DNA from 2 places in the Paenibacillus sp. 7523-1 genome. Region 2 is predicted to be linked to the other one. Evidence: riboswitches for the same ligand, from Rfam matches in the RefSeq annotation. Region 2 holds a riboswitch; the other holds the start of a gene.
The links. A riboswitch is a leader RNA that binds a small molecule or an ion and turns the genes downstream of it on or off. The one in region 2 is predicted to bind cyclic di-AMP.
Positions count from the first base shown of each region.

Region 1: it holds a riboswitch for cyclic di-AMP, as region 2 does, so the genes downstream of both, CHH60_RS00730 (3D domain-containing protein) here and CHH60_RS28495 (3D domain-containing protein) in region 2, are expected to answer to the same signal.

Region 1 covers NZ_NPBR01000002.1:136,474-142,050, forward strand. The annotation lists gene CHH60_RS00715 (M20 family metallopeptidase) at 1-33, opposite strand, end outside; gene CHH60_RS00720 (ABC transporter substrate-binding protein/permease) at 238-1,677, shown strand; gene CHH60_RS00725 (amino acid ABC transporter ATP-binding protein) at 1,664-2,389, shown strand; cyclic di-AMP (ydaO/yuaA leader) riboswitch at 2,655-2,853, shown strand; gene CHH60_RS00730 (3D domain-containing protein) at 2,856-3,530, shown strand; gene CHH60_RS00735 (polysaccharide deacetylase family protein) at 3,657-4,448, opposite strand; gene CHH60_RS00740 (hypothetical protein) at 4,600-4,941, shown strand; gene CHH60_RS00745 (PspA/IM30 family protein) at 5,064-5,577, shown strand, end outside.
Region 2 covers NZ_NPBR01000032.1:48,139-53,715, reverse strand. The annotation lists gene CHH60_RS28500 (TatD family hydrolase) at 8-778, shown strand; cyclic di-AMP (ydaO/yuaA leader) riboswitch at 1,021-1,275, shown strand; gene CHH60_RS28495 (3D domain-containing protein) at 1,547-2,731, shown strand; gene rnmV (ribonuclease M5) at 2,884-3,429, shown strand; gene rsmA (16S rRNA (adenine(1518)-N(6)/adenine(1519)-N(6))-dimethyltransferase RsmA) at 3,434-4,336, shown strand; gene yabG (sporulation peptidase YabG) at 4,399-5,295, shown strand; gene veg (biofilm formation stimulator Veg) at 5,449-5,577, shown strand, end outside.

The DNA.
Region 1 (5,577 bases), on a different contig from region 2:
AACCGACAAAATTTGTGATTTGGTATGTGTCATCGTGAACTCCTTCGTGCAAAATGAAAATAATTTAGTCATTATATCATGTTTGCTTGGTTTTTTCAGAAACAAGTCAGGATTTGTAAGTTGAAAACTCATTGCATAATCATGCATTGTACTTTATAATGACTCAGGCATCAACATGAGGAAGCACATAATGTATGTAAGGGGAGAACAGGGTTGAAATTGATTAGTCGTTACACCATGATGCTGTTGACCTTTGTCGTTTTATTGACGGCTGCCGTTCCTTCGGCGCTGGCAAGTGGAACTACAGGCACTTCAGACAGTAAAAAATTGGTTCTCGGCACGAGTGCCGACTTTGCACCATATGAATTCCATAAAGTGATTAATGGCAAGGATGAGATTGTCGGATTCGATATTGCCATTGCCAAAGAGATTGCTGCCGATTTGGGCGTAGAACTTGTAATAGAAGATATGGGTTTCGACGGCCTGCTGCCTGCATTGCAGAGTGGACGCGTGGATATTGTTATTTCAGGCATGACACCGACAGAGGACCGCAAGAAAAGTATCGACTTCTCCGATACCTACTATAAATCGAAACAAGTCATCATGGTTCGCAATGAGGATAAAGACAAATACCCAACCATGGCTGAACTGGAAAATGAAAAGATCGGAGCACAAAAAGGTTCGATCCAGGAAACAATCGGACAGAAGATTCCTGGAGCCAAGCTGACGTCTCTTGATAAAATCTCGGACATTGTGCTTCAACTGCAAACTAAACGGATTAACGCTGCAATCGTTGAAGATACAGTTGCCGCAGGATACCTGGATGATATGATCGGACTTGCGCCTGCAGTTCCGGACGAAGAGCAGGTAGCAGCAGCGATCGGTATTCGCAAAGGCAATACGGAATTGCTGAATGCCGTTAATGGTACGCTTGAACGACTGAAGAGCGAAAATAAAATTGATCAGATGGTAACGGAAGCCAGTCAATTAATGGCAGACCGTGAGGTCAAATCGCCAAATATTTTTGAAGTATTCTGGCAATACAAAAGCTTTTATGCTACGGGGGTTGGTTATACCCTCCTATTGTCCGCACTTGGCGTAATCTTCGGGGTAATTATCGGTTTGATCATTTGCATGTTCCGGATGCATGATATGGCCATTTTACGTTGGATTGGTACGGCATATGTTGAAGTGATTCGCGGGACGCCGATGCTGGTTCAACTGATGATTATCTATTATGGCCTTTCCCTGACCTTCGGTATTAATTTCTCGGCTCTTCAAGCCGGTATTATCACACTCTCCATCAACAGTGGTGCTTACCTGGCAGAGATCTTCCGTGCAGGGATTCAAGGAGTTGACCGGGGTCAACTGGAAGCTGCCCGTTCGCTTGGGATGGATAGAGCCGCGGCCATGAGATTTATTATTTTGCCACAAGCTTTCAAAGCTGTACTGCCTGCCATCGGTAATGAATTCGTAACCATTATCAAGGAATCGTCCATTATCTCGGTCATTGGTATGGTTGATATCATGTATCAGGCAAGTGTAGTCAAAAACATTACGTACCAAGGAATGAATCCGTTCCTTATTGCAGCAGCCATATACTTTGTATTGACATTTATTTTGTCCAAGCTGCTGGGTCGACTGGAAAGGAAGTTGAGTGCAAGTGATAGACGTTAGACAACTATACAAATCCTACGATAAAAACGAAGTACTTAAAGGCATAGATGTCACGATTGGCAAGGGCGAGGTCGTTGTTGTGATTGGTCCTTCAGGATCAGGCAAAAGTACTTTCCTTCGCTGTCTTAACTTGTTGGAGCAGCCTACTTCAGGTGAAATTAATTTCGAAGGCGTATCGATCACAGATCCCAAACACAACATTAATGCAACCCGGGAAAAAATGGGGATGGTGTTCCAGCACTTTAATCTGTTTCCGCATAAAACCGTGGAGCAAAACATTACCATTGCCCCGATTAAAGTCAAAAAGCAATCTGCACAGGAAGCCAAGCAGATCGCCACAGACTTGCTCAAAACCGTTGGGTTATTGGATAAAAAAGATGCTTATCCGAGTCAGCTGTCTGGTGGACAGAAGCAGCGGATTGCCATTGCCAGAGCGCTTGCGATGCAGCCGCATGTGATGCTGTTTGACGAGCCAACGTCTGCACTTGACCCGGAAATGGTTGGTGAAGTACTCGACGTTATGAAACGCCTGGCTGAAGGCGGCATGACGATGGTTATTGTTACCCACGAAATGGGCTTTGCCCGTGAAGTGGGTGATCGCATCATCTTTATGGATGGCGGTGTAATTGTGGAAGAGGGCACACCGGATGAAGTATTTGGTCAACCTAAGAATCCACGTACACGTGACTTCCTCGGTAAAGTCTTGTCATAACCTTTGAGCATGATCCAGTCAGTGAACCGGATTAAATAGAACGAACAAAAAAAGAAATCAAACAACCTTGCTCACGTCACGTTAGCAGGGTTGTTTTTTTGATTATGGATAAGTATCCAGTGTCGTAAAAGTAACGTTTCTGTCATCGTTCCAGAGCTGCTTGATCGCTCTTTAACAAGAAAAATCCTTATTTCTAAAGCCGCATAATGTGTTGTTCAATACAGTTGGTAACATTTACTACGGACCTTGGTTACAAAATTGTGATATATTGTTCCTGCCGAAACTTCCTGAGGAGGAAGTGTGGAGGATGTAATGATGCAGACCGTGGGGGGAAGTTTGAAACGCACGCTGCTTGGGGTGAATTAGGGATACATAACGCAAGACGAATGTAACAGAGACCTATAGGGTGGTTTCCTCCATCCGAATCCGACAACTAACTTCGCAGGCACAATGAGGGAGGAAGACCATGATTAAGAAGAGAACTATAGCCAAAACAGCAACAGCCCTATTGACAGCAGCAATGCTCATTCAGGCCGTTCCAGCTCACGCTGATTCTGTTCACGTGGCCAAAGAGGGGGATACCTTCTATACCTTATCGAAACAATATGGAGTTGGACTGAACACACTGGTTAAAGCAAACAGTGATATTTCACCTTACAACATTTATGGTGGTTTGAAAATTACGATTCCTGGAAAAGCAAACACAGCCTCAGCTGCTCCAGCTGCGAAGAGCTCTACAGGTGCAAAGACGATTGCGACCGCTAGCCTTGATGTAAATGCTGACGATAAAGTCGTTGAGGCCTGGGGCAAAACGTTTGATTATAGTAAATCCATTGATGTGAAAGCAACAGCATACTCTGCAGCCGCTTCCGAAAATGGTGGATGGGGTGCTGTTGATTACTTCGGTAATCCACTTGAACTCGGCACGATTGCAGTAGACCCTAGTGTCATCCCACTGGGTACAAAGGTTCTTGTTACGGGTCACTCCCATCCGGCGCTGCCTAAGCAGGCATTTGTGGCTACTGCCCGGGATGTCGGTGGAGCGATCAAAGGGAAACGAATTGACATTTTCATTCCTGGAAGCCAGAAGTCTGTGAGTACCTTTGGTTTTCAGGACGTTGAACTTTATATCTTGAAATAAGTATCAGTGCTACAAAAGGGTGCCTTTATTACACGATGAACGCGTAATAAGGGTACCCTTTGTCTTTATTAAAACGCGCAAGATTGTTAATTCATAACTTATGTGTTTCCTCTACTAAGCCGAGTATTATTTGCTTTTTGGCAATTGCAGCATCTCGTCCAAAGTCACCAGATTGAAGCCCCTGCATCGCAGTTCATCTATAATCTCCGGAAGTGCTCCAATGGTACCGGACAGATTGGAGCCCACGCCTCCGCCCGCATGTTGAAGAATGATGGAGCCTGGTTTGACTGCAGATAAGACATTCTGCTTCACTTGTTCTTTGCTAAGGCCTTTCCAATCCAGCGAATCCACATTCCAATTGACGATGCTGTATTGCTGTCTTGCGGCCCATTGCAGCTGTTTTTCATTAATATCCCCGTATGGAGGACGAATCATTTTTGGTGTATACCCGGTCAGTTTACGAATAATGTCGCCGGTATGTAGAATTTGTTTGCGAAAAGCATTCAAAGACAGCTTACTGAATTCAGGGTGGTTGTAACTGTGGTTCCCAACAATGTGACCTTCCCTAACGATCCGTCTGACGAGGTCGGGATGTTTCTCTGCCCGGTTGCCAACAATAAAGAAAGTCGCTTTAACATTATATTTCTTTAAAATATCCAATACCTGCGGAGTGAAGCGCGGATCAGGTACATCATCAAAAGTCAGTGCTACCTGTCTGGTTGAAGGACCATTGGTCTTGAACGTATCGGCATATTTCTGCCTTAGCTGACCGAGTGTCAGCTGTTCATCCTCAGATAGATCCGGCTTTGCAGCAGGCATGCTCTCTCGAACGGGTTTTGCCAGCAGTTGTCCAGGTGAATAGCTTCCACTCATAAAGATAAGGATCAACATGGAGAATGCGATGAGGCGAATACGCATGATATAGCCTCCTTTGTCAAATTGCGTTCTCTTTGGTATGCCCGTGTTGATGGTCCATTATGCATAAATGTGAGATGTTTCATTGTCCAATTCAGTCATTAAGCTCATAATTCCACCATTACATATACTCCAAAAGGATGGGTGGATTAGGATGGGTACGTATGATTTGAAATCGGTTCGTTTGCAGGTCATTGAAGCTGGAGAAGATAAGATATTTTTGGTCACGGGTGGGAAAGCTCATATAGGGGCTGTGGCGACCTTTTATCCGGAAAGAGAACGCGTGGTGGGGACGGCAGTCCATATACCGGGGCATAAGGAACAGGAATTGTGTGAGCGTCTTGCACGTAAGGCCGCAAATTCTCTTAAGGTGACTGTAACCGTTATTATGGGGATTCATTTTGACGCCATTACACGTGTACAGATTGATGAGATCGTACAGACGGCGGAAAAGCTGCTCGATGATCATTTAACCCTGGCGAATGATACAAAATAGTATATTTTGGGTGAATCTGAATCGTGTTTTATGATTTTTTTTGGTAAAATTGAAACGGGATGAAGGTTACCACGTATGTATGATTATATACAAGATGTAAATCGACTAGGAGGAATACCATAATGTCCATTTTCAAACGTTTGCGTGATTTAACGATGTCTAACATTAATGCCATTATTGACAAGGCAGAAGATCCAATCAAAATGACGGATCAATATATCCGTGATATGCAGGAAGATCTGGAAGATGCAGAGAAGGCTGTTGCTCAACAAATCGCGATTGAGAAAAAGTTCAAGCAGCTGTTCGAGGAACAGGAAGCATTGGTGAAGAAACGTGAGGAGCAAGCTCATACCGCAGCACGTGCACAGAACATGGAGCTGGCGCGCCGGGCTCTGGAAGAGAAAAAAGCTGCTGAAGTAAAAATGGCAGAATACAAAACAAGCTATGATCAGAACAAGGCTTCGGCAGACAATCTGCGCGGCAAGCTGGATGAAATGCGCAAGCAATTGACACAAATGAAAAACAAGCGTGAAACGTTGGTAGCGCGTTATAATGCAGCAAAAGCACAAACCGAAATCAACAAAGCGTTGAACGGATTCAGCTCCGATACAGCGAGTGCTGGCATGAAACGTATGG
Region 2 (5,577 bases):
AATACAAATGATGTTATTCGACACACATACACACCTGGATGCACCGCAATTCGACGAGGACCGCGAGGAGATGATTCAACGTGCTGTAGATGCCGGGGTTGGCCGTATGATCAATGTCGGTTTCAACCGGGAGACCATTCCATCCACGATGAAGCTTGCCGAAACGTATGATTTTATATATGCAGCTGTAGGCTGGCATCCTCAGGATGCCATTACGATGCAGGAGGGCGATCTCGAGTGGATTGCGTCTCTGTGCAAGCATGAAAAAGTCGTTGCCATAGGCGAGATTGGCCTGGATTATTATTGGGACACTTCACCCAAGGATGTGCAGCATCGTGTATTAAGACAACAGATCGGACTGGCTCGTGAACTTAACATGCCGATTGTCATTCATAATCGTGACGCTCATGAGGATATTGTCAAAATTTTGCGCGAGGAAAAGGCTGGAGAAGTCGGGGGTGTGATGCACTCATTCTCTGGAAGCTGGGAAACGGCAAAACTCTGTCTGGATCTAGGGTTCCATCTATCCTTCGGGGGACCAATCACGTTCAAAAACGCCAAGCAGCCAAAAGAGGTACTGGCGAAGGTGCCAATGGACCGTTTTTTCATTGAAACTGACTCCCCATATCTTACACCACATCCTTATCGTGGAAAACGAAACGAAACAGCGCATGTACGTCTGGTTGCAGAAGCAGCTGCGGAAATTAAAGGCATTTCGGTAGAGGAAATTGCTGCAATAACGACCAAAAATGCCATGGAACGATTTGGGATTCGTTAAAAAACGAAGCAAATGCGGTGAAAAAGAGAGGTAGACGGAGCGAATTTGCTTTTTGATCCAAATAAATGAAGAATATTACAATATTTTAACCAAATATTTAGAAAAACGTACTTGAACAACGCTTTACAACATGCATCGAAACAGGATATCATCTTTTCAGTGAATTGTTGTGCGGAAAATTGGACAGATGTTCGGGGGATGAACAAAGGGACACTTTCCGATGACACAACAATACTTTTCATGAACCGATCTCGCTGAGTCTCCGTTAACGGAGAGCGGGGGAACCAATAGGGCTTAAACATCAGTGTAAGCAGCTGATGCGCATCGTTTCGCTGACCCAAAAGCAGCGGATGCACTTGCGAAGCGCTATTTGATTTCTTCTTTGGGTCTCGGGGTGAATTCAAGGGCATCCGCCATGAGCGGGTGACCGGAGATAGGGCGGCTCTCTTTCGCCCGAACCCGACAGCTAACCTCGCAAGCGGAAAAAGAGAGGCAACCTCGTGCATGAATTTCCGATATTCAAAATCATTCGGAAGCCACGAAAGAGTTCCTCTTACACTCTTTCTTTGGCTTTTTTGTTTTTGAATAAAAGAAATAAGGTCATCATACGGTAAGAATTCAGGTGGTGACATCATGTTGCGAAGAGTGGTTCATGGTGCAGAGCCGGTCATTGAGATATCGATCAGTTCTGTAGAAAATTTGGTATAGTCGCGTCAAAGACATCATGCATTAACTTTAGACGGCGAGGCTATGAAGGAGGACGGAGAAGTGGGCACATTCCAACCAGAAGAGACCCATGAGTCACGATCATCCAGTAAGTCTTACGCGTTGCGGTGGAAGCATGAGAACATGCGTCAAATGGCACTGATCGCTATTTTCTCAATCGCGCTTACAATCATGATCTTGTTAGTCGTTTACGGTCAAGCCGGGAAACAAATTTCGCTGGTTATTGATGGCAAAGCTCAAGCGGTAGAGACTCGTACAGGAATGCTTCAAGAAATGCTGGAGGAGCAATCAATCACAGTCAGCCCCCATGATGAGGTATCCATGCCTTTGAACGGGGCAATCGCAGATGGAGACCGCATAGTTATTGAGCGGGCCGTTCCAGTCAACATTACGGCAGACGGAGACACCAAGACTCTGTATACAACCGATTCATCGGTAGAAGATGCAATTCAGAAATCTGGAATTGAAGTTGCCAGTGAGGATAAGGTTTATCCTGCGCTCGCAACACCAATCAAGGCAGATATGAAAATTCGCGTAGTGCGTGTAACAAAGCGTACAGTGGAAGTGGAACAGCCGATTGCGTACAAAGTAATCAAAACGGCTGACCCTAGCTTGTACAAAGGTGACAATCGCGTCATCGTAAACGGCAAAGAAGGTACACTTGTACAGCATATCGAAAAGGTGTTTCAGGATGGAGAGTTAGTCTCCAAAAAGATGGTGGGCAAATCGGTATCGACCAACCGTGTCGATAAAGTTATTGCTGTCGGAACCAAAGCAAAACCAGTTGTGAAGCAGCCGGAGATTCAGACGGTATCGGCCCAAACCTCCACAGCAAAGAAAGAAACGACAACGAACTCGAAGAAAACCGCTGCATCAGGCAGCAAAGTGATTACCGTCTCAGGCACTTCTTTTAAATATTCCAAAGTACTTAAAAATGTATCGATGACCGCGTACTCTTCTGAGGAGCCTGGCATTGGTACAAAAACAGCTTCCGGTACCCGGGTAACTGAAGGACGGACCATTGCGGTCGATCCAAAAGTGATTCCGATTGGCTGGTGGGTGTACATTGAGGGCCTCGGCTTCCGTCGTGCGGAAGATACCGGCGGCGCCATTAAAGGCAACAAAATCGATGTGTATTATGACAGTGTGAAGCATGCCCTGAATTTCGGACGTAAGAAAGGCAAGACGGTATATGTGATCGGTCCGGTGAAGCCGGAAGCGAACTAAAATCGTTTTACTTTGAAATGGGAATGCTATAAAATAGTTGCATGAATGAATCATGCGGAATATGCGGCGGTGGAGTCTGAATAGACTCGCCGCCGTTTGGCAGAGAAGAGGATATTCCTCTTCTTTTTGCGTTAGAAAGGAAGAAATGGAACATGATAAAAGAAGTCATTGTGGTAGAAGGACGCGACGATACCGTCGCCATCCGGCGGGCTGTTGAGGCAGACACCATAGAGACCGGCGGATCAGCCATCAATCAGCGAATCCTGAAGCGAATTGCACTGGCACAGGAGAGACGTGGTGTGATTGTTCTTACGGACCCGGATCATGCCGGAGAGCGCATTCGCAAAATCATTGCAAATAAGGTCCCAGGCTGTAAGCATGCTTTTATTCCGGAAGCGGATGCAACCCGCAAAGGGGATATCGGGGTCGAGAATGCCTCGCCTGAGGCAATCCGCCATGCGCTGGAGCGTGTACATACCTCTTATGAGGGTGTACCGAGCCTGATCGATTGGGAGGACTTGATTGCAGCAGGACTGATTGTGCACCCACAGGCAGCCGCAAGGCGTATGGAGATGGGGAATCTGCTGGGCATAGGTTATTGCAACGGAAAGCAGTTCCACAAGCGTCTGGGTGTATTCCAAATTAGCCGGGAAGAGTTTTCTGCAGCATTATCGCAAATTGAACGTGAAGGATTGTGAGCGTATGAATGGCATGGATGAGACTTTGGAAATTGCAACACCTAAGCGAACGAAAGAGATAATTCAGAGACACGGTTTCTCATTTAAAAAAAGTCTAGGTCAGAACTTTCTGATTGATCAGAATATATTGAACAAAATTGTAAATGCAGCGGATCTGGACGAGTCCAAGGGCGCACTCGAAATCGGCCCGGGGATTGGGGCACTTACGGAGAGACTGGCCCGAGCAGCCGGCCCTGTAACAGCTGTGGAAATCGATCAGCGTTTATTACCGATCCTTGGAGAAGTAATGGAGCCCTATCCCAACGTCCGGATACAGCACGGCGATGTGCTGAAGCTGGATTTGGCAGAGCTTTTCCGCACAGACTTTGCTAGTGTGGGCAAGGTGAGTGTTGTAGCCAATCTGCCGTATTATGTGACGACGCCTATTATGATGAAACTGCTGGAAGAGAAACTCCCGGTAGACAGCATTGTCGTTATGATTCAGAAGGAAGTAGCAGAACGTATGGCAGCTGCACCCGGCTCGAAGGACTACGGAAGTCTGAGCATTGCGGTCCAATACTACAGTGTGCCTGAATTGGTTTGTATTGTGCCGCCAACCGTATTTATTCCGCAGCCCAACGTGGAATCGGCTGTCATCAAGCTCAAGGTTCGTGAGCAGCCCCCTGTCGAAGTGCCGAGTGAAGCACACTTTTTCGAAGTGGTACAAGCCTCATTTGCCCAGCGCAGAAAAACCATCTCGAACAATCTGAAAGCTCGCTTCTTCACCAAGGAGAATCGGGAGCAGGCGGATCAGTTACTGGAGCAGGCTGGCATTCAGCCGTCCAGACGGGGTGAGACACTTAGTCTGCAGGAATATGCGACGTTAAGCACGGTAATGTGGGATGCAGGAGTTCGTGCCGGTCTGTAAATAAATTCGGATGAACCAAACCGGGTCTTTGCCCATACGATGGGGTAGAGGTGATTATGTTGATGAATATCGGTGACTTGGTCGTTCGAAAGTCATACGGCGGAGATGTGACTTTTCGGGTGGAAGGCCTCCAGTTGGATAGCGCGGTCATTAAAGGGACCGAATTCCGTCTGCTTGCCGACTCCCCGGTGGACGATTTGATACAGGTTCCTTATGAACCGCAGAGTGCCAAGACCAGGCAGGCACATGTAAAAGCGCATCAGACACTCTCCAGGCTGCAGCAGAACCGGATTGAACAGGCGGAACGCAACCTTGAAGGCTTGACGCAGGACTGGGCTGCACAGCGGGAGCCGGCTTATTTTGAAATGCCCGGCAAGGTGCTTCACTTGGATGGGGATCCAAATTATCTGAAGAAAAGTATGGCTCTCTATGAGCAGCTTCGTGTCCCGGCAGAGGGTCAATATGTCCATGAGTCAGCCATGGCTGATGCCCTGTATCGTCTTCTTCCCAAAGTCCAGCCTGACATTGTGGTAATTACCGGCCATGACGGAGTGCTGAAGACCCGTCAGCCTTACGACTTATACAGTCTTGGAAGTTACAAGAATTCGCAAAATTTTGTGGCAGCGATCCAGGTTGCAAGACAATATGAGCGTCATCTGGATGCACTAACGATCGTTGCAGGAGCATGTCAGTCCCATTTTGAAGCACTGCTGCGGGCAGGTGCGAACTTTGCCAGCTCACCAGGCCGAATTCTGATTCATGCCTTAGACCCGGTATATGTGGCAGCCAAGGCAGCCTTTACATCGGTTAGGGAAACGGTGAATATGAATGATATTCTGCATAACACGATTAGTGGTAGCCAGGGGGTAGGTGGTGTCGAAACACGCGGCAGTTACCGCGTTGGCCTCCCTGGTTTGAACGATTTATCCACACTTAAAGTTAACCCATCAGTCGTCTGATACAAGTCAATTAAAGTCCCAATTTGGGGCTTTTTTCATTTGCAAAAAAATTCATTGACAGCAACTTTTCCATGCTGATATAATATTTAGTTTTGATTTGACATTGACTGTAAATTCAGGTATAATGGACAAGAAAAGAGGTGGTCGTCGACAATGGCTAAAAATACGCTGTTGGATATCAAACGCAATCTCGACGCTCATATAGGTCAAAAAATTATGTTGCGGGCTAATGGTGGCCGCCGTAAGACTATCGAGCGTACGGGTGTATTGGAAGAAACGTAC